Regions from separate parts of the Pseudoalteromonas sp. M58 genome, predicted to be linked through region 1. Evidence: predicted binding sites of a transcription regulator. Region 1 holds the regulator's gene; the other holds the start of a gene.
What was found. Region 1 encodes FliA, which starts transcription of late flagellar genes. Its sites were predicted from a motif close to CTAAAGNTNNNNNNNNNNNNGCCGATA; they were not measured.

Region 1 (14,299 bases):
ACACTGAGTTTTTTACCGCGTTTATTAATCACCATCAGTGCCCTGATTGTGGGAGGACATTGGTTTACTCAAGAGCTAATGGACTTTTTTAATCGCTTAGTGCTGCTTATTCCCGAAATTGCAGGTTAACAATGGAATTTCCATTTTCCGTTGTCATTCAATGGTTAAGTGATTTTTTACTGCCCTTAGTGCGCATCAGCTCTATGATCATGATCATGGCGGGTATTGGCGCAAAAAACGTACCTGCTCGAATAAAAATGGGCTTGGCTGTTGTGGTCACCTTCTTAGTTGTTCCTGTTCTTCCTGCTGCTACATTTACTAATCTATTTTCTTTTGAAATGATTTTAGTGGTACTCCAACAAATGTTGATTGGTGTCGCAATTGGTTTTGCGTCCACACTATTACTCAATACGTTTGTGTTAGCCGGTCAAATTCTTGCTATGCAAACCGGTTTAGGTTTTGCATCTGTTGTTGACCCCTCTAATGGGATGAGTGTGCCTGCAGTGGGGCAATTTTATCTAATATTAGCTACCTTATTATTTTTTGTGTTTAATGGTCATTTAATGATGATTCAAATGGTGGTGCACAGTTTTGAAGTACTCCCGATTGATGGCAATTGGTGGGCGGTTGATCATTACTGGGACATAGTGACATGGGGTGGTTGGATGTTTACCACTGCATTAGTGCTGTCATTAGCACCATTAACCGCCATGCTGGTTATTAATATGGCATTTGGTATTATGACCCGTGCTGCACCGCAGTTAAATATTTTCTCGATAGGCTTCCCGTTTACCTTAGTGGCAGGGCTCGTTATTATTTGGGCAACGCTCGGTAACTTTGTCACTCAGTTTGAGTTCCAATGGCTAAAAATGGTTGAGCTGATGTGTACTCTAGTTGGTTGTTCCCCTTAGGAGAGCGTAATGGCTGAAGATTCCGGACAAGAAAAAACCGAAGAACCCACCCCAAAAAAAGTTGATGATGCTAAAAAGAAAGGCCAAATAGCGCGTTCTAAAGAGTTAGGTACCATGTTTGTGCTTATTTTTTCTGCTATTTCCTTATTAATGTATGGGCCTGAAATTGGCAAAGGCTTGTACCGCATTATGGGAAGAATGCTGAGTCTTAACCGCAATGAAACCTACGACACCACCAAAATGTTTGCCGTATGGGGAGAGGTGGCCGACGTACTGTTATTTCCTATGTCGATGTTTGTACTCATTATTGTATTGGCTGCATTTATCGGTAATACCATGCTTGGCGGCTTTAATTTTAGTTGGCAAGCAGCTGCGCCCAAAGCCAGTAAAATGTCGCCAATGAAAGGCTTTACCCGCATGTTTGGTCCACAAGCGGCTATAGAATTGCTTAAGTCATTATTAAAGTTTGGCTTGGTGGCCGCATTTGCTATTTTTTTAATTAATACGTTTTTTGATGAAATCTTACATTTAAGTATAGAAAGTGCGCCTGGCAATATTGTTCATGCTTTGGAAATTTTAGCGTGGATGTTTTTAGGCATGTCTTGCACCTTAATTATTATTGCTGCTATTGACGCCCCATTTCAAAGCTATAGTCATAACAAACAGCTTAAAATGACTATGCAAGAGGTAAAAGACGAATATAAAAACTCAGAAGGTGATCCGCAGATTAAAGCGCGCATAAGGCAAACCCAACGTCAAATGTCGCAAAAGAGAATGATGCAGGATGTGCCAGACGCCGATGTTATTGTTACCAACCCTACTCACTATTCCGTAGCTTTAAAATACGATACAGAGCGAGCAGGCGCGCCTATTGTATTAGCCAAAGGTGTGGATGAGCTCGCCATGCAAATTCGTAAAATTGCATTGGGTAATGAAGTGCCTATTGTTGAGTCTCCAACTTTAACCCGAGCGCTTTATCATACTGCAGAAGTGGGTGAGCAAATCCCCGATCAGCTCTTTACTGCGGTTGCTCAAGTGCTTGCTTATGTGTTTCAGCTTAAACGGTTTAAAAAAGGCCGTGGAAAACGCCCTGTTGCCCTTAATAAAAAGCTGCCTATCCCCGATGAATTTAAGTATTAACTGCTAACCAACTAACTTGGAATAGTTATTGCAATTTCAGCGTAGTGTCAATTTTTTGAAATTGTAGAGTTATGGAATTTAAAGCGGTATTACAACAACTTAATAAAGATAAAAAAGAATATGCGAAGGGCGTTGGTACACCGCTTTTGGTGTTGGCTGCGCTGGGCATGGTTATTTTACCACTGCCTCCATTCCTGCTTGATATATTATTTTCGTTTAATATCGCGCTTGCGTTAGTTGTATTACTGGTCACTGTATACACCATGAAGCCGCTTGAGTTTGGTATGTTCCCAGCGGTGCTGTTAATCGCAACCATAATGCGCTTAGCACTCAATGTGGCCAGTACCCGGGTGGTACTGCTTGAGGGTCATAACGGTGGGGATGCTGCTGGTAAAGTCATTGAAGCATTTGGTTCAGTGGTAATCGGTGGTAACTACGCCGTGGGCTTGGTGGTGTTTTTAATTCTGATCATCATTAACTTTGTGGTAATCACCAAAGGTGCTGGTCGTATTTCAGAGGTATCAGCGCGTTTTACTCTAGATGCTATGCCAGGTAAGCAAATGGCCATAGATGCAGATATGAATGCCGGTTTTATCAGTGCCGAGCAAGCCAGAGAACGTCGTGAGGAAGTAACCCGTGAAGCTGACTTTTATGGTTCTATGGATGGAGCTAGTAAATTTGTAAAAGGTGATGCTATTGCTGGCATAGTCATTTTAGTGATCAATATTGTGGGTGGCTTATTTGTTGGCATGATCCAACATGATTTAAGTTTTTCACGCGCTATGGAAGTATACACACTATTGACCATTGGTGATGGCTTAGTCGCGCAATTACCTTCATTACTACTTTCAATTGGTACTGCAATTGTTGTAACCCGTCAAAATGAATCGCACAACATGGGCGATCAGTTTAAGAAGCAATTAGGTAACGAAAAGTCGTTATTTATTGCCTCAGGTATCCTTATTACTATGGGCTTAGTCCCAGGTATGCCACACCTTGCATTTTTAAGCTTAGGGGCGCTTTTAGGTTACCTTGCATACTATACTCAACAAAATAAACTGAAATTAGCCGCTGCAGAAGCAGAAGAAGCCGAAAATGCGGCCTCAGGTACCGGAATTGCGGCTAAACAAGAGCAAAAAGAACTGGGTTGGGATGATGTTCAACAAGTTGATGTTATTGGTTTAGAAGTCGGTTACCGACTCATTCCTCTCGTTGACCAATCACAAGGTGGCGAGCTGTTAAACCGTATTAAAGGAGTGCGTAAAAAACTATCTCAAGAGCTAGGCTTTTTAGTGCCGCCGGTGCATATACGCGATAATCTAGAACTCGACCCAAATGCATACCGCATAACCATGATGGGTGTATCAAGTGGTGAGGGTGAGCTTAAACATGGTGATGAATTAGCGATTAACCCAGGCCAAGTATTTGGCCCGTTAAAAGGAATTGAAACTAAAGATCCTGCGTTTGGTTTAGATGCAGTTTGGATAAAACCTGATCAAAAAGATGAAGCACAGTCTTTAGGTTACACGGTGGTTGATTCGGCTACCGTGGTGGCAACCCATATTAGCCAGTTACTCACCAATAGCGCCGCTTTATTACTCGGACATGAAGAAGTACAAAACTTATTAGATATGTTAGGTAAGAGTCACCCTCGCTTAGTTGAAGGACTTGTACCTGAGGTATTACCGCTGACCACCATCGTGAAAGTACTACAAAATTTATTAAACGAAGGGGTGGCAATACGAGATATGCGCTCAATTGTTCAAACCCTTGTTGAGTATGGCCCTCGCAGCCAAGACCCAGATGTATTAACGGCTGCAGTGCGAATATCACTGCGTAGATTAATCGTTCAAGATGCCGTTGGTATGTCTTCTGAAATCCCTGTCATAACCTTGGCGCCTGAGTTGGAACAGATGTTGCATCAGTCACTTCAAAATGCAGGTGATGAAGGTGCCGGAATAGAACCAGGGCTTGCTGATAGACTTCAAACATCATTGAATGAAGCGCATCAAAATCAAGAAATGGCCGGTGAACCTTCAATATTGCTAACGTCAGGAATGTTACGCACTGTGTTATCTCGATTTGTTAAATACACCATTCCAGGATTGCGAGTGATGTCTTATCAAGAGATACCAGATGAAAGACAGATCAAGATTGTCAGCTCTGTAGGCCAACAATAAGATTTTAAAGGGGTTTGAATTATGAAAATTAAACGTTTTTTTGCTAAAGACATGCGCACTGCACTAAAAGAAGTAAAAGAAGAGTTGGGTGTTGATGCGGTTATTATGTCAAATAAAAAACTAGCTAATGGCGTTGAAATTGTTGCTGCAGTTGATTACGACAAAGCAGCGACAAAACCGCCAGAGCAGCCTCAAAGCCAACCCGCTGCAAGAGCTTCATTTGCACATACTGAGCAAAGTTCACATAATTTTGTTAAACCAGAACCGCAACGCGCTCAACCTAAGCCACAAGCAAAGGTTGCAGATAGCTTACAAGCCTTACTAGAGCGTCAGTCTCCACGTCCTCGTTCAGCAGAGCTTGCTTCAATGTTTTCACACTCTGGCATTGACACTTCTGGCCACTATCAAGAACAAGAGCCTGTGCAATCACGACCTAAAAATATGTTTGAACGTGAACAAAGCGCGCCAGTGCGTCCTCGCACCCAAGCCGATAGCTTAGGTTTTGACGATTTAGACAGTGGCTTTGACGATTTAGATTCACCCAGCGCACCGCGTCAGCAAACAATGCATAAAGAATCCAGTGACATCAGCACAATGCGTGAAGAAATGAACGCAATTCGTCAACTATTAGAGCACCAAGTATCAGGTTTAATGCAGCAAGATATGGCACGTCGCGACCCGACCCGTGCATGTATGATTGACCGCTTAGTCGGTATGGGGATAGAGAAAAATGTTGCTGAGCAAATGGCATGTTTTGTACCAGATGATGTGTCTCGCCAACAAGGCTGGAAAGCTTTATTGAACATGGTTGAAGATCAAATGCAAACCACGAACAACGAAATACTTCGCCAAGGCGGTGTTTTTGCGTTAGTCGGACCTACTGGCGTGGGTAAAACCACCACAGTTGCAAAACTGGCAGCATTGGGTGCACAAAAATACGGTGCCGATAAAGTAGCGCTTATTACTACCGATACCTACCGTATTGGTGCTTATGAGCAGCTAGCAACGTATGGTCGTATTATAGGTTGTGGCGTTAAACAAGTTAAAGATGCAAATGAATTAGCAGAAGTTTTATACCATTTACGAAATAAACGTCTAGTCTTAATTGATACAGCGGGAATGAGTCAACGTGATTTACGCTTAACCGAGCAGTTAAACACCTTGATGCGTAATCAGCGTGTTGATATACGTAGTTATTTAGTATTAAGTGCGACGGCGCAAATTAATGTATTACAAGAAACAGTAAGGCACTTTAAAAAAGTACAGCTAAGCGGATGTATTTTTACTAAACTTGATGAGTCATTGAGTTTAGGTGAGATTATTAGTATTGCGATTCAAAATCGTCTCCCAATAGGGTATCTTACTAACGGTCAGCGAGTACCAGAAGATATTAGAGTGGCAAATGCCGAAAAACTAGTAAAAAAAGCTGAGCAATTGTATTTAAAAAGAATAAAAGCACAACAATCACGACACCAATCAGTGGCGTCGAGCACAGTAGAGATGTATGATTAACACAGTTTTAGATCAAGCAAGCGGCCTTCGCAAAATGAGCAAGAATAATAATAACGGCGTAAAAGTTATCGCTGTCACCGGCGGCAAAGGTGGAGTGGGTAAAACGAACGTATCCCTTAACACGGCAATCGCGTTAGGCCAACAAGGCAAACGTGTGCTTGTACTAGATGCTGATTTAGGATTAGCGAATTGTGATGTGATGCTTGGACTGCGCGTTGAGCGTAATTTATCTCATGTTTTATCGGGCGAATGTGAACTTGATGATATTTTAGTCGAAGGTCCCGCAGGCATAAAAATAGTGCCTGCAACATCGGGTTCGCAAAGTATGGTTGAGTTATCACCCTCAGAGCACGCTGGACTTATTCGTGCATTTAGTGAACTTAACACCGACTTTGATATTTTAATTGTTGATACCGCTGCGGGTATTTCCGATATGGTGCTGAGTTTTTCTCGCGCAGCGCAAGATGTGGTTGTGGTGGTATGTGATGAGCCTACATCAATTACCGATGCCTATGCTTTAATTAAAGTACTTAGCCGTGAGCACGGCGTTTATAAATTTAAAATTGTTGCCAATATGGTGCGTAGTTTACGCGAAGGGCAGGAATTGTTTGCAAAACTTTCAAAGGTTACCGACCGATTTTTAGATATATCAATGGAGTTGGTTGCAACGGTTCCATATGATGAAAATATGCGCAAATCAACGCGCCGCCAAAAAGTAATTGTTGAGGTTTTTCCTGGGTCGCCTGCTGCAATTGCTTTTAAAACACTGGCTACAAAAATTGCTAAGTGGCCAACACCTAGTCAAGCCTCGGGTCATTTAGAGTTTTTCATTGAGAAACTAGTTAGTAACTAACAATGACAATACCGGTGAATAGAGCTATGGGATATCAGTCAACACAGAATTTAAATATGATTGTTGAAAAGCATGCCTCATTAGTCAAGAAAGTGGCGTGCCATTTAATTGCTCGTTTACCGGCCAGTGTGCAGCTAGATGATTTAATTCAATCGGGTATGATTGGTTTAATTGAAGCTTCAAAAAACTTTGATGCAAGCAAAGGCGCAAGCTTTGAAACCTTTGCCGGTATTCGTATTCGTGGTGCGATGATAGACGAAATGCGCCGAGGCGATTGGGTTCCACGTTCAGTTCACAGAAAAAGCCGTTTGGTTGCAGAGACTATTGTTGCGCTTGAGAACAGTTTAAACCGTGAACCTAAAGATAGTGAAGTTGCTGAAAAACTTGAAATTTCGCTAAATGAGTACCATCATATTTTAAACGATGTAAATGTAAGCAAAGTGTTAGGCATTGAAGACCTTGGTATAGATGATGATGTGATTACACCTCATGGCCAAGATTTAGCACTAGACAAACCGTTCAATAATGTTAAAAATGAACGGTTTAATGAGTCTTTACTCAGTGCAATAAAGTCGTTACCGGAAAAAGATGCAATGGTGCTTTCTTTGTACTATAACGATGAGATGAATTTAAAAGAAATTGGGCATATACTCGATGTAAGTGAATCGCGTGTAAGTCAGATACATGGTCAGGCGATGATTAAGCTTAAAGCAAAAATCAATGACTGGATAAACTAGAAGTAAGTAAATAAAGGTTCAGGCCTCACTGGAGGATGTTTTGGATAAAAACATTAAAATTCTTGTTGTTGATGATTTCTCAACAATGAGACGTATTATTAAAAACCTGTTGCGCGATTTAGGTTTTACCAATGTTCAAGAAGCAGATGACGGGTCAACTGCTTTGCCTATGTTGCAAAATCAAGCGTTTGATTTTGTTGTAACAGATTGGAATATGCCAGGCATGCAAGGTATTGATCTTTTGAGGGCAATTCGAGCTGATGAAAAATTAAAGCATATTCCTGTTTTAATGGTTACAGCAGAAGCTAAAAAAGAACAAATAATTGCTGCGGCCCAAGCAGGTGTTAATGGTTATATTGTTAAACCATTCACTGCAGGTACATTGAAAACTAAATTAGAAAAAGTGTTCGAACGCTTAGGTTAATGAGAGGGAGAGGCTTATGTCAGCACCTGCTGCGCCTCAGATTACTTTAGAACAAGCTCGCCAGTTAGTTGTTTTTTTAGAAAATGGTGAGCAAGATAAAGCGAATCAGTTAATTTTAGAAACAGCTTCACAAGAGCAATCACAGTTATTTGCTGAGGTGGGTAAGTTGACGCGTCAACTGCACGAAGCTTTAAAAAGTTTCGAGTTAGACACGCGTTTAACAGACATTACCACTGATGCCATCCCTGACGCAAAAAAACGCCTTAACTATGTCATGGAAATGACAGAAAACGCAGCCAATAAGACAATGGATGCGGTAGAAGCAAGCTTACCATTAGCACAAGAAATCGCTGACGAAATAGCTGATATCAAGCCAACGTGGGATCGTTTAATGAACCGCGAAATAGAGCTTGGTGAGTTTAAATCACTTTGTCATAGTATTGATAAGTTTATGAGCAGTTCTCATCACAAAACCGATGAGTTACAAATGCTGATGACTAATGTGCTGATGGCTCAAGACTATCAAGATTTAACCGGTCAGGTTATTCGCCGTGTTATTGAACTTGTCCGTGAAGTTGAAGAAAGTTTAATTCACCTGTTAACTGCATTTGCAGCGCAAGGTGGTGAGGTTGAACCAACTGAACAACCAGAAAAAATAGAAGATCCCATTGTTGCACAAACACTAGCAGGTCCCGAAGGGCCTATTATTGATAAAGAAACGCGTAATGATGTTGTATCTGATCAAGATGAAGTTGATGATCTATTATCAAGTTTGGGCTTCTAATAGGAGAGTACTGCATGAGCTTTGAAGTCGATGAAGATATTTTACAAGACTTTTTAGTAGAGGCCGGAGAAATCCTTGAGCTTTTATCTGAACAGTTAGTAGAACTGGAAAACAACCCAGATGATACTGAGCTACTAAACGCAATATTTCGCGGTTTCCACACTGTAAAGGGTGGCGCTGGCTTTTTGGCTATGACAGAGCTTGTTGATGCATGTCATGGTGCTGAAAATGTGTTTGATTTACTGCGCCAAGGTGTAAGAACAGTTAACTCTGAATTAATGGATGTGATTTTACAAGCACTGGATACCATTAATGAAATGTTTGCCACGATTAAAAATCGTGACCAGCCAGAGCCTGCTGATCCAGAATTACTTGCAGTACTTCACAAACTTGGACAGCCACCGACAGCAGAAGAGCTTGCCGGCGATTCTGTGGTTGAAGATATAGCTCCTGTCGAAACCCCATCGGTAGAGCCCGAACCAGTTGCAGAGCAACCGAGCAACGATGCTGAAGAAGACCCGTTTGCTTTTGATGAATTATTTAGCGGTTCAGATAGCAGCAGTACTGAGTCTCAGATTGATGAAATAACCGAAGACGAATTCGAAAGCCTACTTGATGAACTTCATGGAAAAGGGCAAGCCCCACAAGAAAAACAATCATCATCAAGTGACAATGATGTCAGTGGTGATATAACTGACGATGAGTTTGACAGCTTATTGGATGAACTTCATGGTGTAGGCAGCTTTGGCGAAGTGAGCCAAGCAACCGCAAGTACACCACAACAAACACCATCAGCCCCTGTGGCTCCACCAAGTAACGAGCAAAGCTCGGGCGATGATGAAATAAGTGACGACGAGTTTGAAGCGTTACTTGATGAACTTCATGGTAAAGGTGCACCTAAGTCGATAGAAACACCGGCTCCTGTAAGTAAACCAGAACCAGTGGCAGCTAAAAAGCCAGAACCAGTTGCTGCAGCTAAGCCACAGCCTAAACCAGAGCCAGCTAAGCCGGCTCCTGCGGCACAAGCAGCTAAAGCTGCGCCGCCTAAAAAAGCAGCGCCTCCACCGGCAGAAACAACAGTACGTGTTGATACCAAACGCCTAGACCAAATAATGAACATGGTGGGCGAGTTAGTACTTGTGCGAAATCGCTTAGTGAGTTTGGCGACTAATTCTGATAGCGAGGCTATGGGTAAAGCTATTTCCAACTTAGATGTTGTGACTGCTGATATCCAAGGTGCAGTAATGCAAACACGAATGCAGCCAATTAAAAAAGTATTTGGCCGTTTTCCTCGTGTTGTACGTGACTTAGCACGAACACTTAAAAAAGATATTAATTTATTACTTGTCGGTGAAGACACCGATTTAGATAAAAATTTAGTGGAAGCATTGGCCGATCCATTGGTGCATTTGGTTCGCAACTCGGTCGACCATGGTATTGAAATGCCCGATATTCGTGAAGCATCGGGTAAACCTAGAACAGGTACGGTGACTTTATCAGCTTCGCAACAGGGTGATCATATTCTACTTACCATCCAAGATGATGGTGCCGGTATGGATGCTGAAAAGCTTAAAAAGATTGCGATTAGTAAAGGGGTGCTTGATCACGACCAAGCGAGTCGTCTTTCTGATACTGAAGCTTATAACCTTATTTTTGCACCTGGGTTTTCAACCAAAGAAGAAATCTCAGATATTTCTGGCCGTGGTGTTGGTATGGATGTGGTTAAAACAAAAATCACTCAGCTCAATGGCTCGGTTAACATAAAATCAGAAATGGGCGTAGGGACTACTTTAGAAATCAAAGTTCCACTAACACTTGCGATATTGCCTACCTTAATGGTGGTGGTGGGAGAGCAAACCTTTGCCTTGCCGCTAGCGGGTGTAAGTGAAATATTCCACTTAGATTTAACAAAAACTAATGTGGTTGATGGCCAGCTAACGATTATTGTTCGTAAAAAGTCGATTCCATTATTCTACCTTGAACATTGGCTTATAAAAGGCGCTGATAGAGGTCAGCGAAAAGCACAAGGGCATGTCGTTATTGTGCAAATAGGGACTCAAAAAGTAGGGTTCGTTGTTGATTCACTAATAGGTCAAGAAGAAGTGGTGATCAAGCCTCTAGATGCATTATTGCAAGGTACGCCGGGTATGGCGGGTGCGACTATTACCTCTGATGGTGGAATTGCACTGATATTAGATGTACCGAGTATGCTAAAGCATTACGCTGGATAATAAAAAGTAGGTATAAACTTTATGCCTACCCATTCATTGAATAAGAGAGCGAAATGGCTGTTAAAGTTTTAGTAGTTGATGATTCAAGCTTTTTTCGCCGCAGAGTGAGTGAAATTCTTGAACAAGACAGCGGCATTGAGGTAATAGGCTTTGCTGTAAATGGCCGAGAGGCCGTCGAAAAAACAGCTCAGTTACGTCCTGATGTTATCACCATGGATGTTGAAATGCCGGTGCTGGATGGTATTAGTGCTGTGAAAGAGATCATGGCGAGTAATCCAACACCTATTTTAATGTTTTCATCGTTAACACGAGCAGGGGCATCTGCCACTTTGGATGCGCTTGATGCTGGGGCGATGGACTTTTTACCTAAAAAGTTTGAAGATATTGCTCGCAATAACGATGATGCAATTAAGTTATTGCAAAATAAGGTTAAGGAAATAGGCCGCCAGCGTATTGGAAGAATTACGAGAACGGCCCCATCTCCAAGTATTAGTAAACCAGCGTCAAACAGCTCTGAACGCTTTTCTAACCTTGCTAAAAAGCCGATAGTTCAACCTGATCGTAGCTTTAATAATGTGAGTCCTGCACCTACTAACAGCAGTGCCTCAGCGCGTGCCAGTGGTAAGCAGTATCAGTTAGTTGCTATTGGTACATCCACAGGTGGGCCAGTTGCACTGCAAACTATTTTGACGCAATTACCTGCTAATTTTCCACACCCTATTTTACTCATACAGCATATGCCTGCTGCATTTACCCCGGCCTTTGCTACTCGCTTAGATGGCTTGTGTAAGATTAAGGTAAAAGAAGCGCAGCAAGGCGATAGATTACAACCTGGGTGCGCTTATTTAGCGCCAGGTGGCCAGCAAATGATGGTAGAAGGACGTGGTTCTAATAGAACCCTTCGTGTGTTTGAAGATAAAAATGAACGAGTAAACTATAAACCAAGTGTTGATATTACCTTTGCCAGTGCTGCCAAAGCATATCAAGGTGATGTGCTTGCCATTATTTTGACAGGCATGGGTGCAGATGGTCGTGATGGTGCTCGCATGCTTAAGCAAACTGGCGCTACAATTTGGGCTCAGGATGAAAAAAGCTGTGTTGTCTATGGTATGCCTCAGGCGATAGCCAGTGCAGGTTTAGCAAGCGAAAGCATTAGCCTTCATGATGTGGCTGCACGCTTAAAAAGAGAGGTTGGCTGTGGATAAGCTTTCTGTTTTAGGATTACTGGTTGCATTAGGTGCTATTGCAATCGGTTATTCTTTAGAGGGAGGTGTGGTATCTGCGCTGTTTAATGGGCCTGCACTAATTATTGTATTAGGCGGTACATTAGGTGCGGTGATGCTACAAACATCAGCCAATACATTTAAAAAAATGCTTAGTATTACTCATTGGGTTTTTGTTACCGACGACCATGATATTGAAGATGCGATTGAGCAAGTAAAACGCTGGTCGCATAAAGCCCGTCAAGAAGGGTATTTAGCATTAGAAAACGAAGCACTTGCGCATTCAGATCCCTATGCTGCCAAAGGACTGAGTTTATTAGTTGATGGCTGTTCAGAGCAAAAACTACGCGATACCCTCGAGATTGACTTATTACTTGAGCGAGAACGATTACTTGAGGCTAGCCGGGTATATGAAGCAATGGGTGGGTATAGCCCAACTATTGGTATTTTAGGTGCGGTACTTGGGCTTATTCAAGCCATGTCATTTATTAACGATCCTGAGCAGTTAGGAACGGGTATTGCCACCGCGTTCATTGCAACTATATATGGTGTTGGTTTGGCTAATTTATTGTTTTTACCTATGGCCAATAAGCTAAAGCAACGGGTTGAACAAAAGATGCTTTATCACGAAATGTTAGCGGAAGGTGTAATTGCTATTAGCCAAGGTGAGAGCCCTATTAATATTGAACTAAAGCTTGAAGCCTACCGCGTTGAACGTCCAATTTTACAGGCCCATTAGCGCCTATGTTACGCCGTCGCTTACGTCATCACCAATTAAAGAGCCAACATACTGAGCGTTGGTTAGTTTCTTATGCGGATTATATGACCATAATGTTTGCATTTTTTGTTGTATTGTATGCAATTGCGATAAACAAAGAAGACAACATCAAGGTTTTATCTGATTCTCTTGAGCATGTTTTTGATAAGTCTGCAAAACAATATTCTCAGCAGGGTAACGGGGTAAATGGTGATGCTTTATTGCTTGAAAGGGTGACCCCTGAGGCTGAAATACTCTATGGCGAAAGTATTCAAGAGCAAGAACAAGGCCCAATGTTACTCGATGGTCAAAGTGACAATAGCAATATTAGTCAACGCCACTTAGGTAAGCCGCTGGATAGTTTATTGGCTAAATTACAATCGTCGCTGATTGATGAGATACGCAGTGGCGAGGCTAGCTTAGAACTAAGCCAAGACTGGTTGGTTATTGAGCTCAATTCCGGATTGTTGTTTGCCAGTGGTAGTGCTGTTGCACATAACAAGGCCAAAGAGATTGTAAAAAAAATTGAAGCAATCATCGCATCAGTCGATAACTATATAAGAGTACGCGGGTATACAGATAACGAAACCATACGAAATGAAATATTTCGTTCTAATTGGGAGTTATCAGTGGCGCGTGCAACCTCAATATTAGTTGAGCTAGAGCGTTTGGGCATTGAATCCGCGCGCATGGCCATTGAGGGATATGGTCAATACTCTCCCTTTGCCGATAATAATACCGAAGCTGGGCGTGCTGAAAACCGTAAAGTCGTGATTGCACTTTCTAAATATGGTTTAGCACCCGAGCCCTCTGATGAACAAACGAGATCATCAATTTCAGTATCAGAGCAAAGTCAGCCAGAAATTGAGCTACCAGCCCAAGACGATACAATAAAAATAATTCGTTTACCGCATGGTGGCATCCGTGTTACAACGCGCAACGAACAGTAATTAGGATGTAATGTGAAAGTTTGGACAGTAGCCAATCAAAAAGGGGGAGTAGGCAAAACCACTACAGCGGTTAGCCTTGCAGGGATCCTTGCGCTTCAAGGCAAGCGTGTGTTATTGATTGATACAGATCCTCATGCTTCACTAACCTATTACTTTGGTATTGATTCAGAAGATTTAGAGGTCAGTGTTTACGATATTTTTACTCGCGGCTCGAGTATGAAAAGTGAAGAAATACTGCAAGCATTATGCCCCTCAACAATTGAAAACCTAGATATTTTACCCGCAACTATGGCGATCGCGACACTTGACCGTAGCATGGGTAATAAAACGGGAATGGGCCTGATTTTAAAAAAAACACTGGCTAAAATTAGCGAGTATTACGATTACGCAATTTTAGATTGTCCACCTGTTTTAGGTGTGCTGATGGTCAATGCGCTTGCCGCCTGTGAAAGAGTGTTAGTGCCGGTGCAAACTGAGTTCTTGGCGCTTAAAGGGCTCGATAGAATGATGCGTACTATGGAGTTAATGCAAACCTCTCAAGCGAAAAGCTATGAATATACTATAATTCCAACTATGTATGATAAACGAACCAAAGCA
Region 2 (17,844 bases), 380 kb from region 1:
CACTGTTAAGTGGCATGCTCAGTCATATCGGTTTTAAAGACGAAAAGCAGCTGTATAAAGGCGCACGTAATAGCCAATTTCATATTTTTCCAGGATCTGGCTTGTTTAAAAAGAGCCCCAAGTGGATGATGTCGGCTGAATTGGTAGAAACCAGTAAACTCTATGCCCGTATTAATGCCAAAATAGATGTGAACTGGGTAGAACCGTTTGCTCAACATTTGGTAAAACGAAGCTATACAGAGCCACACTGGGAGAAAAAGCCCGGTGCAGTCATTGCCTTTGAGCAACAAACACTTTACGGCCTGCTTATCGTTAATAAACGCCGGTGTGTGTATAGCAAGATTGATCCTAAAGTAAGTCGCGAATTATTTATCCGCTCGGCGCTGGTTGAACAAGAGCTTGGATTAAATGAAGCATTTTTAGCGTATAACCGCGAATTAATTGAAGATATTCAAGTGCTCGAAAACAAGTCTCGTAGACGCGATATTTTAGTTGATGAGCAAACCTTGTTTGAGTTTTACGAGAAGAAAATACCCAGCGATATTAACAATCGTGCTGCGTTTATTAAGTGGTATAAAACACAAAAACAACAAGACAAACACTACCTGCACATGACGCGCGAAGAGCTCATGCAACATGGCGCCAGCAGCATTACCGAATTTGACTACCCAGATACATGGCAGCAAGATAATTTGATGCTGCCGCTTACCTATCACTTTGATCCAGGCCAAGCGGTTGATGGCGTTGCCGTACAAATACCCGTTGCACTGTTAAACCAAGTGCAAGAAAGTGGCTTTGATTGGCATATACCGGCATTTCGTCATGAGTTAATTTGTAGGTTAATTAAGTCATTACCAAAGTCATTGCGTCGTAACTTTGTTCCTGCGCCCAATTATGCCGATGCGGTGTTAGCGGCTATAGAGCCATTACAAGGCTCGTTAATCGACTCGCTAAGCAATCGATTACTACGTATGACCGGCGTCCGTGTAGACCCTGAGGCGTGGGATTTAACTGCGCTTGCTCCGCATTTAAGGCTACAATTTGAAGTGCGCGATGAACACGACAAGCTACTGGCACGTGGACTCGATTTAGCTAAACTTAAAGCGCAGCTACAAGGCAAGGTCACCGACACCTTATCTAAAGTCGCCGACAAAGGCATAGAAAAAACCGATTTAACACAGTGGGATTTTGGAGAGTTACCAACATCCTATGTGAAAAAGCAAGGTCAGTACGAAATTAAAGCGTACCCTGCGCTGGTGGATAAAAAATCAACGGCGGCAGTGGAGTTATTCGATAACGAAATTAAAGCGCAATTAGCGCACCAGCAGGGGTTGCGTCGTTTAGTGTTATTAAACGTGCCATCACCCATTAAATACCTGCAGCAAAATTTACCAAACAAGGCTAAGCTAGGGTTGTACTTTAATCCTTTTGGTAAAATTGCCGATTTAATAGATGACTGCATTGCATCGGGTGTTGATAGCCTATTAGTTAAATATGGTGATATTCGTACAAGTGATGCATTTGAAACGGTTAAAGAGCATATTCGCGGCGAATTAGGCGACACCGTAGTAGCAATTGCAACCCAAGTAGAGCAAGTACTGAGTATTGCTCATGCGCTGCATAAAAAAATGAAAGGGCGAGTAGATTTAACCATGATCACTGCCCATGGCGATATTAAATCTCAGTTAGAATCGCTTATTTTTAAAGGTTTTGTGAGCCAGCATGGGGCGGATAAGCTCGGCGATTTAATTCGTTACTTAAAAGCGATTCAAAAACGACTAGAAAAGCTACCCGTTGACCCAAATCGTGATAGATTATGTGTGCTAGAGCTTGAAAAAGTGGCGCAAGAATATAAAACACTGACGAATAAAACCCCTAAAGGAATGCCATTGCCTGATGATGTTGAGGCTATTTTTTGGATGCAGCAAGAATTACGCGTATCCTTATTTGCGCAAACCTTAGGTACACCTTATCCAATTTCAGCAAAACGTGTGTTAAATGCGATAAAAGAAATTGAATAATCCCTTTATTCGCTATTAAGCTAGGGTCTGTTGACCTTTGTGGATTAAAATTTGTTCAAACTAAGGGCGGTTTAATCGCGGCGCGAGGTTTGTAACCTAGTGGGCTAAGTAAAAACCACACCACATAGGCTCTGCCTTGCCTAAATACCAAACAGGCTACTGCAAATTCAACCTTGAACGGTCAACAGACCCTAAGGGACTAACTTGAGAAGGAAATGACATTGCTATGTCCTCATTACTAAAACACCAAGCGCGACAATTGTTAGTGGTTGATGATGAGTATTTCAATTTTGAAATACTCAAAGCAGGGTTAGCATCAACATTTGATTTAAGCTATGCTGATTCTGGTAAAAGTTGTTTAGCATCTGCCATTGCTAATCCGCCTGATATTATTTTGCTTGATGTATGTATGCCGGGGCTTGATGGTTATGATACCTGTCGAATACTTAAACATACGCCAGAGACAAAACACATTCCGGTGGTGATGATATCAGGACTTGAGTCAGAGCTTGAGCAACAAGCAGGCTTTGACTCAGGGTGTGATGCTTACGTTGTAAAACCTTTTTCTATCGCCGTACTACGAGAAAAAATTAATAATATTGTGTAGAGGGAATTATGTTTACTGAAGATAAGCGAAACTACAGACGTATGCAGGTTAACACACCCGCTAAGTTAACCTCGATTGAGCCCGTCGCAGGACTAAGTTACACAGGCACCTGCCTTGACTTAAGTGCAACAGGGCTCTCCTTGCAGCTCGATGATTTATTAGAGCTTAACTCAATTTTATCGGTTGATATTGCATCAACCCATCCAAGCATTGCACCGTTAAAAGCCACTGCAAAGGTGATACGTGCCAGCACAGAAGAGGATGGCACGATAACCGCGGGGCTAGAAATTATTGAGTTTAACTAAAATTAGTGTTTAGTAAACCTTACAAATAAGGCCTTTAAGATAAAAGCCTTCAGGGTAGCTGCCCGCAATAGGGTGGTCAGCTGCTTGATTTAAGCGCTCCATGATCAGCAAATCTTTACCTGCATCAAGTGCTGCATCTGCAACCACTTTTTGAAACAAATTTTGTTCCATTAAACCAGAGCATGAGAAAGTAAGCAGTGTGCCGCCTGGTTTTAATATTTGCATCGCAATCATATTAATGTCTTTGTAACCCCGACATGCCCCAGTTAACTGCGCTTTATTATCAGCAAATTTAGGCGGATCCATCACAATCGTATCAAACATCACGCCGTCTTCACGGTATTGGCGCAATAACTTAAATACATCTTGTTTTACAAAGTCGACTTTATTTAAATCAAGGTTGTTATGTTCAACATTGCGCTTTGCTGTATCAAGAGCTGGTTGTGAAACATCGACATTGGTTACATGCTTACAGCCACCACGCAGGGCATAAAGAGAAAACGTCCCCGTATAACTAAAGCAATTTAATACGGTTTTATCTTTTGAAAAACGCTCCAGCGCAGCACGGCTATCACGTTGATCTAAATAAAAGCCGGTTTTATGGCCTTCAAGAATATCAACTTCAATTTTTAAACCATTTTCTTCAATGATAACTGGCGCTGTGGGTTCATTACCCCAAAGCACTCCTTTAATTGGCTCCAAGCCTTCTTTAGTACGCACATCTACATCTGAGCGCTCATAAATATTTGAACCTGGGAAAATAGCCATTAATGCGCCAACAATTTCACCTTTGTGGCGCTCAGCACCGGCACTGAGTAACTGACAAACCAAGGTGTTATCAAATTTATCTATGGTAACACCCGGTAAATAATCGGATTCAGCGGCGCAAAGCCTAAAACCGGTCAGTCCACCTTCTTCAATCGCATGACTGCGCGCCTCTAAAGCACGACGTAGGCGACGCTCGAAAAAATGTTGATCAATGACTTCTTTTTCATCAAAGCTCCAAACACGCGCGCGAATTTGTGAATGCGGGCTGTAAGCCGCGGTGGCTAAAAACTTACCTTCACTGTCGTGTATGGTTACCGTGTCACCTAATCCAGGTTTACCTTTAATTTTTTTGATGGCTTTAGAAAATAACCAAGGGTGTTTTCTTTTTAATGATTTATCGCGACCAGCTTGCAGGTAAACGGCAGATGACATAGGGCTTCTCTGTAGTAATAAATAAGCGCTGTATTTTAGTCAAGCCACGCGCAACATACAATGAATGTTTTGCAAGGGCCTTATAAATCGCGTTAAAGTAGGGGATATTACCTCGTTTAAATAGATTTTTGGAAGCTCGGTGAACAATTTAGCCCTTAGCCCTTCATTAAAGCAACTTGATCAGCAATGCAGAGAATTTATAACAGCGCTTATCCATGCTGATGTAGCCCATGATATCACTCATATTGAACGCGTTGTCCGTGTCGCAGTTAAATTATGCACTGCTGAAAAAGCCAATATGAATGTTGTTTTACCTGCTGCGTGGTTACATGATTGTGTGGCCGTAGCAAAAAACCATCCCGATAGGGCAAAAGCTTCAATGATGGCTGCCGATAAAGCGATTAGTTTTTTAGCGTCTATTGGCTATGATGAAGCGCTATTTGATGATATTCACCACGCCATAGCCGCGCATAGTTTTAGCGCCAATATTGCTATTAAAACCGTTGAAGCACAGATTGTACAAGATGCTGACAGAATGGATGCCTTAGGGGCTATTGGTGTTAGTCGTTGTATGAAAGTGGGGGGCTCAATAAGCCGACTTTTGTACAATCCTAATGATCCATTTTGTTTAGAGCGTGAACCTGATGATAAACAGTACACCTTAGATCATTTTTTTATAAAGTTGCTGCATATTGCAAAAAGTATGAATACACCTTCAGCTAAAGCTGAAGCACTTAGAAGAACAGATTATATGTATGACTTTTTAGAGCAGTTAAAATCTGAAATTGGAGGGTAAGACAGTGAGGCCAAAATTGAGCGGTATTGATCATTGTCATTTAAATGTTCAAAGCCTCACCCAAGCCGTTGATTGGTATGAAAAGGTGCTTGGTTTTACTGTAGTAGAGGAATTAGCATTTTGGAATGAAGAAGGCAAAGGCCCTTTAACGCTTGAAGATGAAAACGCATCCACACGTTTAGCTTTATTTGAGGCGCCAGGGCGAAGTAAAGGAATCGCTTTTGCTGCAACCGGTGAGCAATTTATAGCGTGGTTAGCACATTTTGAGCAGCTTGAAATTAAAACGATACTGGCTGATCATGGCGTGACTTTTTCTATGTATTTTAAAGATAACAGTGGCAATAGCCATGAGATCACTTCCCATGACTACCGCATTATAAAACAGCATTTTCCAGCTGTAGCGTTAGGCTCTCACAATGCCAAAAGAGGCTAGGTCCTGTTGAACTTTGTGCAGTAATATTTGTTCAAAAAAGAGACGATTTAATCGCGTTCTTGATGAGCCTTTTTTATCGCTAAAATAGCGTCAATTTTGCTAATAAAAAGATCAACCAGTTGAGGGTCAAAGTGTTTTCCTGCTTGTTGTTTCATATGCTCTAGTGTTTGCTCAATGCTCCACGGCTCTTTATAAGGACGTTTTGATGTAAGTGCATCAAATACATCAGCAATCGCTACAATCCGCCCCTCAATAGAGATTTCCTCGCCTTTCAATCCATTAGGATAACCTGTGCCATCCCATTTTTCATGATGTTCAATAGCCAATACATGGGCAAGTTGCAGTAAGGGGGAAGGTGAGTTGGCCAATATTTTAGCCCCTATAGCGGCATGCTCTTTCATGTGTGCAAATTCGTCGGGGGTTAATTTGCCAGGTTTTAACAGTATCGAATCAGGAATACCTATTTTTCCGACATCGTGCATTGGCGCAGCTTGGCGTAATAATTCTGCGTGTTGTTCGTTCATTCCCAACGCTAAAGCAAGTACTTTGCTGTATTGGCTCATTCGTGCAATATGCTCACCCGTATCGGTATCTTTATACTCTGCCGCGCGACCCAATCGCTCAACTAAATCTACATGTGCTTGTTTTAGTTGCTCGGCTTGTACTAAAGAAAGATGAGTTTTTACCCTTGCCTTTACAATCGCAGGGCTAATAGGTTTGGTTATATAGTCAACCGCACCTAGCGAAAACCCTTCCGATTCATCTTGTTCTTGCGTGAGTGCGGTGACAAAAATGACCGGAATGTGTGCGGTTTTAGGATTAGCTTTTAAAATTTTGCACACTTCAAAGCCATTCATATCTGGCATCATTACATCAAGTAAAATGAGTTTTGGCGGATCGTTTTCTATTAATTGCAGTGCCACAGCCCCCGATTTAGCAAACGATAAACGGTAGTTACTCGCTAAGACCTCGCGCATTACTTTTAAATTTGCAGGTTCATCATCGACGATTAATATTCGCGCCTGACTTATCGATTGATCCATCGGTATCCTCAGAAGAGCTAGTTATTGAGTGTTGTTAATAATGCGTTGAGCTGTGTTTGTGCATTATCAAATTCAAAGTCATTAAACTGCTCATAAATATTCAAAATAGCAGCTTTGTGTTGTTCGGGTGTTATTCTTTCAATATAACTTAATAACGTATCATCCAACTCTGCTCGTTTAGCTTGGCTGAGTAAAAGCGTTAATTGGTGAATAAATTCAGCATCTGACACGGTTTCTTTTTGTAATTCATTCTCTTTAAAAGCAATGTGTAAGTGTGATAATTCATCTGCTAGCTGCTGCCACTCTTGCTGACATTTTAATATGCACTGAGTATAACTGGCTATATCACGTTGTTTTTCAGCTTGCGCAATTAAGTAAGATAAATTATTGAGCGCTAAATTACCGGCAAGGCCTTTTAAATTATGCAAAATATGAGCATGATGCTTGTCGTTTAGCTTAGTGGTCGCCAAGGTTTGCATACTATTTTGATGCTGAGCTAAAAAGAGTGCAATCTCTTTGAGATGTTTCTCTTTGCTGCCCCACATTTTTTCGCCTTTATTAAAATCTATACGAAGTTTTGAATCTAATGGATCGTTAGTTACTAACTGGCTGATAGCAAGCCCAAGCACCCGCGCTATTTCTTGGTTGAGTTGGTTTATGTCAACGGGTTTGGTTGTAAAACCATTCATACCCGCTTGTTTGGCTGTTAGCTTATCTTGCTGTAGCACACTGGCCGTTAAGGCAATTATTGGCGTGTGCTTTAGTTGTTTTTGCTGCTCTAAAGAGCGAATTGATGCTGTGGCACTGATCCCATCACATTTAGGCATATGAATATCCATTAGGATAATATCAAAGCGATGCTGATTAAACATGTCAATGGCCTCAAAACCATTATTTGCTTTACTTACCTGATGGCCTGCTTGGGAAAGCATAATAGTGAGTAGTTCGATATTTTGTTCAATATCATCCACCACTAAGATTTTTAATGGGGGTAAGCTAAATGCGTTTCTACTAATGGCTTGCACCTGACTTTTTTCGCCTGGCTCAAGCCCAACAGTAAAGGAAAAACAGCTACCTTGACCAAGGGTACTTTGTGCATATATTTTGCCGCCCATTAATTCAACCAGCTGCTTACTAATTGTTGTGCCAAGCCCTGTGCCACCAAATCGGCGTGTTGTGGTGCCATCTGCTTGCTCAAAGGGTTTAAAAATAGCCTCAAGGCGACCTTTTTCGATACCTATACCACTATCTTGTACTTCAAATAAAATGGGTTGATTGGGTTTATGAGTAACCGAAACAGTAACATGGCCTTGCTCAGTAAACTTTATCGCATTGCCGATTAAATTGGTTAGCACTTGGCGTAAACGCGTATCATCACCAAAATAAAATGGATTTACATTGTCAGCTATTTTTAAAATGAGCTGTAAGTCTTTGCGTTTTGCATCAAGCCAAAATGTCGACACAATATTATCGAGCAATTCTTGCAAGTTAAAATGTACTTTTTGAATTTCGAGTTTACCTTTCTCTAGCTTTGCTGAGTCAAGGATATCGTTGAGTAAATGCAATAAAGAACGCGCAGCGTTATTAACGGTAATAATTTGTTTTTGTTGTTCTTTATTAAGCGGACTATCCATTAAAATATCACTAAAGCCAATAATTGCATTCATGGGGGTACGTATCTCATGGCTCATATTTGCCATAAAAGACTGTTTAGCTTGCGCGGCTGCTTCAGCCTCGTATTTAGCTTGCTTTAAGCTTTGCTCATATTCATGGCGCTTGGTTATATCAACTAAAACGCCATCAACCCAGCGTGTATCATCTTTAGAGTTAGTGATAATACTTGCTTGATCAAGTACCCAAATAATATTGCCGTTGCGATGGCGAATGCGATACTCAATTGAGTATTGACTGGTCGATGCAACTGCTTGATCAATCGCTAAAGAAATAGCCGCTTCATCTTCTTTAACAATAAGCTCGGCAAAGGTAATACGCTGCTCAGTAAATTCTTCAGCGCGATAACCCGTTAGTTCATAGACGCTAGGGCTGATAAACAACATACTCCAGTGTTCATCTAACAAGCAGCGAAATACCACACCGGGCATATTGTTCATTAAGGTACGGTATTGTCGCTCTTTTTCAATTAAGCTTTGTTGTAACGCTCTTTGCTCAGTTAAATCGGTAATAAAGCCCACAAACAATGTTTCAGTTTGTAATTGCTTTACTTCACCAATCCCTAAGCGAATTGGAAATTGATGACCATTTTTATGTTTTGCCCACACATCGCGATTAACACCAATAACACGTTTTACCTCATGGTTTGTTGTATTTTTTAAAAAAGCATCGTGTTGATTAGCAATATCATCAGCCATTAATATTTTTACATTCTGGCCAATGACCTCATTATCTTGCCAGCCAAAAATTGTTTCTGCGGCTTTATTAAAGCTCAAAATAGTGCCTTTAATATTGATAGTAACGATGCCGTCAATGGCAGTTGATAAAATAGCATCAAGGCGAGACTCTTCAGCTGATTTTTTCCCCAACAGCATTCTGTAACGGATCATGCCATTGATGATCACAACCACCGCTGTTAATAAAAGCGTGGCGAACGACACACTAATAGCAATAAAGGTTAGATGTGATTGGTTTGTTTGCTCGTTAATTATCGGGCTTGTTGCAATAAATCGCGTAGCAGCCATGCCCATATAATGCATACCAGCCACGGCAAGGCCAAGAATAAGGGCACAAATAATACGATTATGCACAGGCGTTAATTTTTTAAAGTGTGCTGGTAAATGAAAACGTGTATAGAGACTTATAAAAGACAGCAGCACTGCAACAACAATTGAAGCGCCAAACCATATTGGATCATAACGAAGTAAAGGACTTAATTGCATCGCGGCCATACCGCTGTAATGCATGGTGCCAACACCCGCGCCAAATAAAAGAGAGCTTAGAATTAAATTGATAATACGAGGCTTAGAGCTATATGTTTTCAAACAAGAAAAAGCAATGGTACATGCCAGTAAAGCCGGTATAAACGACACAAAAGTGAGTGTGGGATCGTATTCAATTGTAGTGCACAAAGAAAATGCCAGCATAGCAATAAAGTGCATGCTCCAGACCCCTCCGGCAAGGACTAAGGCTGCGGTTATATTGGCTAACTTTCGATAAGATTTAAAATGTGTATTATTTGCTAAATCGATAACGTGCAAAGAAAAATAAGCTGCAAAAATTGCGGTGAGTATAGATAGTGTCACTAAACTTGGGTCGTATACACCATTAATAATTAGGCTTGGATCTGGTTCGTTTATAAAAAAATTAGCTAACATCAATCATTCACATAATAACTCTTAAATTCAGTCTAATATAAAATACAATAATAATCACAAGGTATTGAGTTATAAATTACAAAAGTAACGTAAGTGTTTTAAGCTCTAAACCATACTATTTATTGAGTAGCACTAAATCCATTGTTATTAAAATGGCATTTAGTAGGGATTATTTATAGATTAGCCGTTATGGTACAAGGTAAAATAAAACCCAGTGGTTAATTATAAATAGGCAGCATTCATTGTTGGATTACACTTTAAAGCGTAGTAAGCGAAGAAAAACAGTGGCTATCAAAGTCGCACAACGTGAGCTTACGGTATATGCGCCCCATTTTGTAACGAAAACACAAATTAATGAATGGCTGTTAAGTAAACAGGACTGGATTGATGCTCAGTTACATAAGCAACAAATTCAAGCCGATACACGACAGTTTCCACTCAAAACCCAGAGTATTAAATTATTTAATGAAGCTGTTAATGTGCAATTTGAAAACGCAGTACGCACTCAATGGCAGCAGCACAATGAAAGCCAAACGCTGTTACTGAGTATTTCTTCACGTGTAAAGCATCAAACGCAAATGTATCAAAGTTTGCTAGAGCAGTTTTTGCATGAGAAATTAGAAAGCTATATTGAAATGCGAGTTAACGATTATTGTCAGCTGATGGGTGAAAAGCTACCGAGTAATATTCGTATTCAATTGTATAAACGTCGCTGGGGTAGTTGTAATCGCAGGCGTGAACTAACCTTCAACTTACACTTGGCAAGTGCACCGACATGGGTTATTGACTACGTGATTGTTCATGAATTAGCACATTTAAAATATTTAAATCACAGCGCTCAATTTTGGCAACGTGTGGGATTATTTTATTCAGATTATAAACAAGCAAGTAACTGGTTAAACAATCATGGTATGAGTTTACAGTGGGTATTTGAATAAAAAGAAATAAGGTAGAGAAGAGAAGTGGTGGAGGGAGCTGGATTCGAACCAGCGAAGGCTGAGCCGTCAGATTTACAGTCTGATCCCTTTGGCCGCTCGGGAACCCCTCCACACTAATTGTTATTGCATTTGGCCCCACTTAACTTAGCCTAAGAAAAGTGGTGGAGGGAGCTGGATTCGAACCAGCGAAGGCTGAGCCGTCAGATTTACAGTCTGATCCCTTTGGCCGCTCGGGAACCCCTCCAATGCAACGCGGCAGATAATAGCAAACTTCTTATTTAAGTAAAGAAAAAAGCTAAAGAAAATTCAAATTTAGCCGATAAATACTTATTAATTAGTTAAATAGGCTAAAGTCTATGCAGATTGGTGATTTGTTAATCACGGAGAGCCAGTTAAAAACGAGGCTTAACGAAAGTGTGCACGAAAACCGCCGAGGCGAGTTTGCACTTTTATTAGCAATGCTCTCTCACGATGCACTCGATTTTAGTGAATTCCACCTACCCAAAAGTGACACTAAGCATGATCAAGCTGATGAAAATGCTCTGCGTAAACAATTTGGCGCAGGTCCAAAGCAGCCATTAGCGCCAGATACCTTTAATATGTTAATTGGTAAAAATAACACAGAGCTTTTAGCAAAAATGGGAAGCGCTGTAGGGATGAGTGATATAAAGTTAACTCAGTGCTTAAAGCCTGAGCCATTTAATATTCGTGATGATAAAAACCACATTCCACTGACTGTCATTGATAACTGTGAATTAGCGGTACGTCGACGAATTCAAAATACCAACACCGAGTTATCAAACCCTCAAATGGATGCGGTGGCATTTTATGATGATTTACAAAATGAAGCTATCCACCAGCCATTACATTTGTTTAGTGCCTAATTATATGTGTTCAATTGCTGCTTTATACATGCCATTTGATTGTAATAAACTGTGTTTATAGTAGTAAGTAACTATTGGTTTTATAGGTGCTTTATTTTAATAACTGATTTAATATAAAAAAAGCATCCAAAATTTAAATGCAATTGCTATAATGGCGCAAATGGTATGACATTAAATGCCATTATCATTAAACCAAGGTAATTAGGAACGTAATGAAGAAAACATTCACGCTGAATCATGAGAAAATCAAATACCCTCGTATGGTTGATGCTGCAAAGCATGAAGTGAAAAAATATTTGAAAAGAGAACGTAATAAAACTTTACCTGTTGATGCCGACTACTGGGCATTTGATTGTAAGTTTGGTAACACGGCTGAAGAAGCCCAAGTGGTTCACGTTGCTGAAATTAACAATCACATCAGTGAAATTGAAAAGCAAGGTTTAACTTCTTTTTACTTAGAGATTTTAGCAAGACCTGCACAGCGTCAAGATTTCGATGAAGATGATGGCGAGTAAAACGCTAATTTGCGTTTAGTGTAGTTTTTGAAAATGGGCCTTGTGGCCCATTTTTTGTAGCTGAAGTTTATACACTATGACATTTTTTGTATTTTTTATTACTGCCACAAGGGCACGTATCATTACGTTTTACTTTAATATCGGCAACCGGTGTAATCTCACCATCAAGGTATCGCCATTGTCCATCTTCTTTAATAAACCTTGAATTTTCTGCCAACTCGCAATATAAATCTTGATAAAAGTAGTGAGCTTTAAATGTAACAAATCCTGTTTCATCATTATAACCAGAGTCTAATACGGCTAAGTTTATAAAACGGCAACTATTTGCAAAATCTTTAATTTCTGAAATTGAATTTTCAGCTTGTTTTTCTTTTGCATAACTTTCACGAACAAAAACCGCGTTTTTAACAGCATAAGCACTGTAGCGTGCACGCATAAGTTGCTCTGGTGTGTGTGGCTGTTTGGTTTTTAAATGAAAAGGCTCGCAGCAATCAGCATAAGGTTGCTGACTGCCACAAAAACATAATAGGGCGTTAGAAGTCATGATAAATGTACTGTGTATTAAAACGCTAGTTTATCAAGCTTATTGCGTAAGTGAAATCTCAGAATGAGCGCTTTTTTTGCTAAAGCAATACAACTTAGTGCGCGTATGGCTCAAGTTTAATGATAACTGCGACAGTTGTTGGTTATTTATTATGTCAGTCCAGGTGATCACCGCGGCAAAATTTCCATTGTGAAGTGCAGAACTTAAAACATACTCTAAATTAACTAAATGCTTTTGACGAATAACCAGTAATTTACTGGTATCAATTGAGCATGAATCAAGTAGCGCTTTGCTCGGTACGTTATCTGGTGCTATTAACAGTGTCCATGCGTTTAGGCTGTTGTATTGGTGTAATACTTTTAATAACTCAAACGTTGCTGAAATTTCATCTTCAATTTGTACAACGTTAACACAATCTGATTGGTCATCTTGCTGGTAGCTTTTAACTGTTCTTACGGTAATTGGCTGTAACATAATCTTCTCACTCACTGGGTTTTTATACAGTACATTCATACAGTAGTTTATACAGTTGTTTGGTGCAAGTGTTTTTTGCTATTTTTTTGTACAGTTATTCATCTTAAAACGCGACAGTTACTATAAATATACAAATAATCTATATATAACAAAGATTTAATTTTTATTGGATATTAATCCCCACAGAATTAATTTTAAGGCTGGGAGCAAATAAATACAGATGAACAGGGGGTATACAGTAGTTTAAATTAATTAAGCGTGCTTGCTTTGGCTATAAACGCTTAATTAATTTACAGATGAAATGAGTTGCTGGGCAATGAAATTATTTTTCGCTACTAGAGGGGATCAAATGTGAAAATTGTAACTGGTGAATTTGTTCATACAGGCTGGCTGCGTAGCATTGAGCATCTTTAAGTCGTTTGGTACTAATATGTTTTCGTATATCGCTCATTGCTTCTATGGCAGGTTCATAGCCTTGACTACCGGCTAAGCTAAGCCACGCAGCACCATGAAATACACTTTGCGGCACACCTTGTCCTTTTATAAAAAACAGCCCTAAATAAAACTGCGCGCGATAATTTCCTGCCATTGCTGCCAAACGCATCCATTTTGCGGCTAAGGCGCCTTGTTCATTTTTAAGGTAATAAAGGGCTTTATTTAATGTGTCTTGATCGGTGTTTTTAGAGCTCGCAGGGAGATTTGCATCGCTTGGTTGCGTTACAAAAGAAAGAATGTTGTCTAATTGTTGCTCTAAGTCTTGGCCACTTGGTGTCGTTTTGATCATGCTACTTCGTTTGTTATTTTAATCACTTAGCTAGTTTAGTATATAGCAAGGTAAAATGTCCTGTAAAAAGTTATTTTTATGCTAAAATCTCGCCACTTTTTACAACCACAAGTTTATTATGCTCGAAGCCTTATTCAAAATCCGTGCAAATGATTCTTCGGTTCGCCGTGAATGTATTGCCGGTATGACTACATTTATTACGATGGTTTATATCGTATTCGTAAACCCAGCTATGCTTGCGGAAGCCGGTATGGACCAAGGTGCTGCTTTTGTTGCCACCTGTATTGCTGCTGCAATAGGGTGTTTTATTATGGGTTTGTGGGCCAATTATCCACTGGCATTGGCACCGGGTATGGGATTAAATGCATTTTTTACCTATGGTGTTGTATTAGGTATGGGTTATAGCTGGCAAGCTGCGTTGGGTGCGGTATTTATGTCAGGGTGTATATTTTTAATTCTAAGCTTATTTAAGGTGCGAGAGTGGATTATTAATGCAATCCCTCTGGTGCTCAAGCAAGCAATAGCAACGGGTATTGGCGCATTTTTAGCTCTCATCGCACTTAAAAGTGCCGGTATTATTGTATCAAGTCCTGCAACACTGGTGCAGTTGGGTGATATTACCTCGCCTGGCCCTTTATTGGCTATTTTCAGCTTTTTTGTTATTGCTGCACTGCTTTATCGCGATTTTAAAAGTGGCGTACTGATTAGTATTTTACTAGTCACCGCGATTGCTGTGTCTATGGGGTTAGTGGAGTATCATGGTGTTATTGCTATGCCACCTTCTATCATGCCGACCTTTATGCAACTGGACTTTAGTGCCGCGTTTGAACTGTCGATGTTGAGTGTTATTTTTGCGTTTTTATTCGTTGATTTGTTTGATACCTCAGGCACGTTAGTTGCGGTAACTCAGAAGGCTGGTTTAGCAGATAAAAACGGTAATATGCCGCGTTTAGGTCGTGCATTAAGCGCCGACAGCACAGCAACCATTGCAGGTGCAATGCTCGGTACTTCAACAACCACGTCATACATTGAGTCTGTTGCAGGTGTATCTGTTGGTGGTCGAACGGGTTTGACCGCTGTGGTTGTGGGTTGCTGCTTTTTACTGATGATGTTTTTTGCGCCTTTAGCTCAAATGGTGCCTGCATACGCAACCGCGGGAGCTATTTTATATGTATCTGTATTGATGCTACAAAACTTAAAGTTTGTAAATTGGGACGACATGACTGATGCAATTCCGGTGAGTGTTGTATTATTAATGACACCGCTGACTTTCTCAATTGCACACGGTATTGCACTTGGTTTTATTTCTTATACGGCGGTAAAAGTGCTGTGTGGCAAAAAAGATCAGGTAAGCATTAGTGTTTGGATTTTAACTGCCTTGTTTATTGTTAAGTTCGCATTTTTATCTTAATGCAGGCAGCTTGTTAGAATATGTATATGTTCTAGTATGTAAACACAAAGTGGGGCAAAATCCTATTCAAAAAAAAGCCCATGCAACTGCATGGGCTTTTTATTTAGAAAGGAGTTACCATTTCTTTTTAGGTGCAAATAATACGTCTAAATCATCTTGCTCTTGTTCGTTCTTTTTCTTCAATGATGTAGCATTTGATGCCTTGAGTTCATTACTTATCGTTTCAAGGTAGCCTTCAACTTCAGCTCGTTTTGCCGTAATGTAATCGTCATTAAATGAAACACTGTTAAGTGTGGCAGCTGCTTTTTCAAAGTACTGCCTAGCAGAGCCTATCATTCCAGCTGTTTGCGCTGATAACCCTCGTTTTATTTGGCTTTCAATGTTGATTCTTAGTTGTAGCTTTTCAAGGCGTTTGTCTTCTGCAATAAATACCTGGCTGTCTACTTTGCCTTTATTATGCTCAGAACGAATAATAGTGCGTAACTTTTTAATGCCTTGTATCAGCGATATCAGTTGTTTGTCGTTGCCTGGTAATACAAAGCCATCTGAACCGTCTTGAATTGGGTTTTGTAGTCGCTCTTTTGCTTCTTTTAAGCGGTTTTTTAGTCCACTACCTCCGCTTGAAATAGACACCATTTGACTGAGCGCATCATGAATTCGTCGTTGTAATATTCGCTGAGTTGCCTCTGAAAGTGGAATGTTGGCGCTATTCATTAATGCTTCTTCGGTTTCTTCAATGATTGCTTTTTGTTTTGTTAACTCTTTGCGTCGTTCAGCTTCTTGTTTTTCTTTGTGTTGCTGAACAGCACTAACCCATAGTGCAATGACTATAAGTGCAACAATTAATACAATTATAATGGAAACTATCATGTTATAATTCTCAAATTCTTAACCTTATTATCTAATCTTACATTAAATATATAAAAGGTGGGAAACTTTGCTCAGATTAACTGAAAAAAGCGTCACCATAAAGCGTTTAAATCTTAATATGTTATGTTTCGATTGCTGATAATCATTGCTACCTCAAGTTTATTTATTGTGTTAACCTGAAATTTCAACAAATTAATTGTTATATTATGTAACATTAATCAGCCTTTTATATAGCTACCTATAGTTAGGGTGCGCTTTTATCTGTCAATGTGAATTATAACGAAACTACATAGCCATGAAATTACAACAACTTAGATATATCGTAGAAGTTCAAAATCATAAATTAAATGTTTCAGCTACGGCTGAAAGTTTATTTACCTCCCAGCCTGGTATTTCTAAGCAAGTACGTATGTTAGAAGATGAGCTCGGTGTACAAATTTTTGGCCGCAGTGGTAAGCATTTAACTCATGTTACAGGCGCTGGCGAGGAAATCATTAACATATCACGCGAAATACTCTCAAAAGTTGAGGGTATTAAAGCGGTTGCGAATGAACATACTTTACCGGATCAAGGCAAACTTAATATTGCTACCACGCATACACAAGCACGGTATGCGTTACCGAGTGTAATTAAAGGCTTTACTCAAAAATACCCTGCGGTATCACTGCATATGCACCAAGGTACACCACAGCAAATATCGGATGCAGCCGCTCGCGGTGATGCTGACTTTGCCATAGCCACAGAAGCGCTTCATTTATATTCAGATTTAGTAATGCTGCCTTGCTACCATTGGAATCGTAGTATTGTGGTTGCTAAAGATCATCCCCTTGCGAAAAAAGTGGATAATTTAACAGTGGCTGATATAGCCCAATACCCACTCATTACCTACGTATTTGGCTTTACAGGTCGTTCGGAGCTCGACAAAGCATTTAATGCTTACGGATTAGAGCCACATATTGTATTTACTGCCACCGATGCCGATGTCATTAAAACATATGTGCGTTTAGGGCTAGGTGTGGGTGTGGTTGCATCTATGGCAATTGATCAGGTAAACGACAGCGACTTAGTGTGCATTGATGCTAGCCATTTATTTGAGGCGAGCACGACTAAAATTGGCTTTAGAAAGGGCAGTTTTTTACGCACCTACATGTATGACTTTATCGAACGTTTTGCACCGCATTTAACTAAAGAGCGAGTAGAGCGTGCGAGTTTACTGCGTAATCAAGAAGATGTTGATAAGTTATTTGCTGATATTGAATTGCCGGTTAAGTAACCGCCATAAACAGCAATGAAAAGCCGCTTAGTTTTGCAACTAAGCGGCTTTTTTGTGCTATGTAATTAACCTGAACTGTGGATAATAAATCCATCTTAAGCAGCTATTTTCAGCGCTAACTGCGTTGAATTTACTTGCAATAGGCTAGCTATTGACGCGTAATTTCGCCTTGTTTTCACTAAAAATCTCTAGCTAGAGAAAATAAACATAAATATCATTTTGATCCTATATGTTAGTAAATCTCTTAACCAGAGTTCAGGTTAATTAGCACTCGATAATATTAACAGCCAGTCCACCGCGAGCGGTTTCTTTGTATTTTGTTTTCATATCGTTACCCGTATCGAGCATGGTTTTTATTACTTTATCCAGCGATACTTTTTGCTCACCACTACCGCGTATAGCAAGGCGCGACGCATT

Region 2: a site for FliA is predicted at 10,968-10,994, ahead of AAGD16_RS09235 (VC2046/SO_2500 family protein). Genes of this name have one in related genera too.

The regions. Positions count from the first base shown of each region.
Region 1 is NZ_CP152390.1:2,394,124-2,408,422, reverse strand. It holds gene AAGD16_RS11165 (flagellar biosynthetic protein FliQ) at 1-129, shown strand, start outside; gene fliR (flagellar biosynthetic protein FliR) at 132-911, shown strand; gene flhB (flagellar biosynthesis protein FlhB) at 921-2,051, shown strand; gene flhA (flagellar biosynthesis protein FlhA) at 2,123-4,231, shown strand; gene flhF (flagellar biosynthesis protein FlhF) at 4,253-5,743, shown strand; gene AAGD16_RS11140 (MinD/ParA family protein) at 5,736-6,596, shown strand; gene AAGD16_RS11135 (RNA polymerase sigma factor FliA) at 6,623-7,333, shown strand; gene cheY (chemotaxis response regulator CheY) at 7,374-7,757, shown strand; gene AAGD16_RS11125 (protein phosphatase CheZ) at 7,774-8,541, shown strand; gene AAGD16_RS11120 (chemotaxis protein CheA) at 8,556-10,772, shown strand; gene AAGD16_RS11115 (chemotaxis response regulator protein-glutamate methylesterase) at 10,826-11,977, shown strand; gene AAGD16_RS11110 (flagellar motor protein) at 11,970-12,734, shown strand; gene AAGD16_RS11105 (flagellar motor protein MotB) at 12,740-13,702, shown strand; gene AAGD16_RS11100 (ParA family protein) at 13,715-14,299, shown strand, end outside.
Region 2 is NZ_CP152390.1:2,009,251-2,027,094, reverse strand. It holds gene hrpA (ATP-dependent RNA helicase HrpA) at 1-2,021, shown strand, start outside; gene AAGD16_RS09285 (two-component system response regulator) at 2,248-2,628, shown strand; gene AAGD16_RS09280 (PilZ domain-containing protein) at 2,637-2,933, shown strand; gene AAGD16_RS09275 (class I SAM-dependent methyltransferase) at 2,943-4,133, opposite strand; gene AAGD16_RS09270 (HD domain-containing protein) at 4,273-4,929, shown strand; gene AAGD16_RS09265 (VOC family protein) at 4,934-5,362, shown strand; gene AAGD16_RS09260 (two-component system response regulator) at 5,410-6,405, opposite strand; gene AAGD16_RS09255 (PAS domain S-box protein) at 6,423-9,734, opposite strand; gene AAGD16_RS09250 (M48 family metallopeptidase) at 9,980-10,672, shown strand; tRNA gene AAGD16_RS09245 (tRNA-Tyr) at 10,698-10,782, opposite strand; tRNA gene AAGD16_RS09240 (tRNA-Tyr) at 10,832-10,916, opposite strand; gene AAGD16_RS09235 (VC2046/SO_2500 family protein) at 11,029-11,556, shown strand; gene AAGD16_RS09230 (DUF6172 family protein) at 11,769-12,071, shown strand; gene AAGD16_RS09225 (YchJ family protein) at 12,139-12,615, opposite strand; gene AAGD16_RS09220 (SulA-like leucine-rich domain-containing protein) at 12,655-13,089, opposite strand; gene AAGD16_RS09215 (sel1 repeat family protein) at 13,412-13,873, opposite strand; gene AAGD16_RS09210 (NCS2 family permease) at 13,992-15,284, shown strand; gene AAGD16_RS09205 (hypothetical protein) at 15,399-16,154, opposite strand; gene cysB (HTH-type transcriptional regulator CysB) at 16,450-17,427, shown strand; gene AAGD16_RS09195 (L-serine ammonia-lyase) at 17,692-17,844, opposite strand, start outside.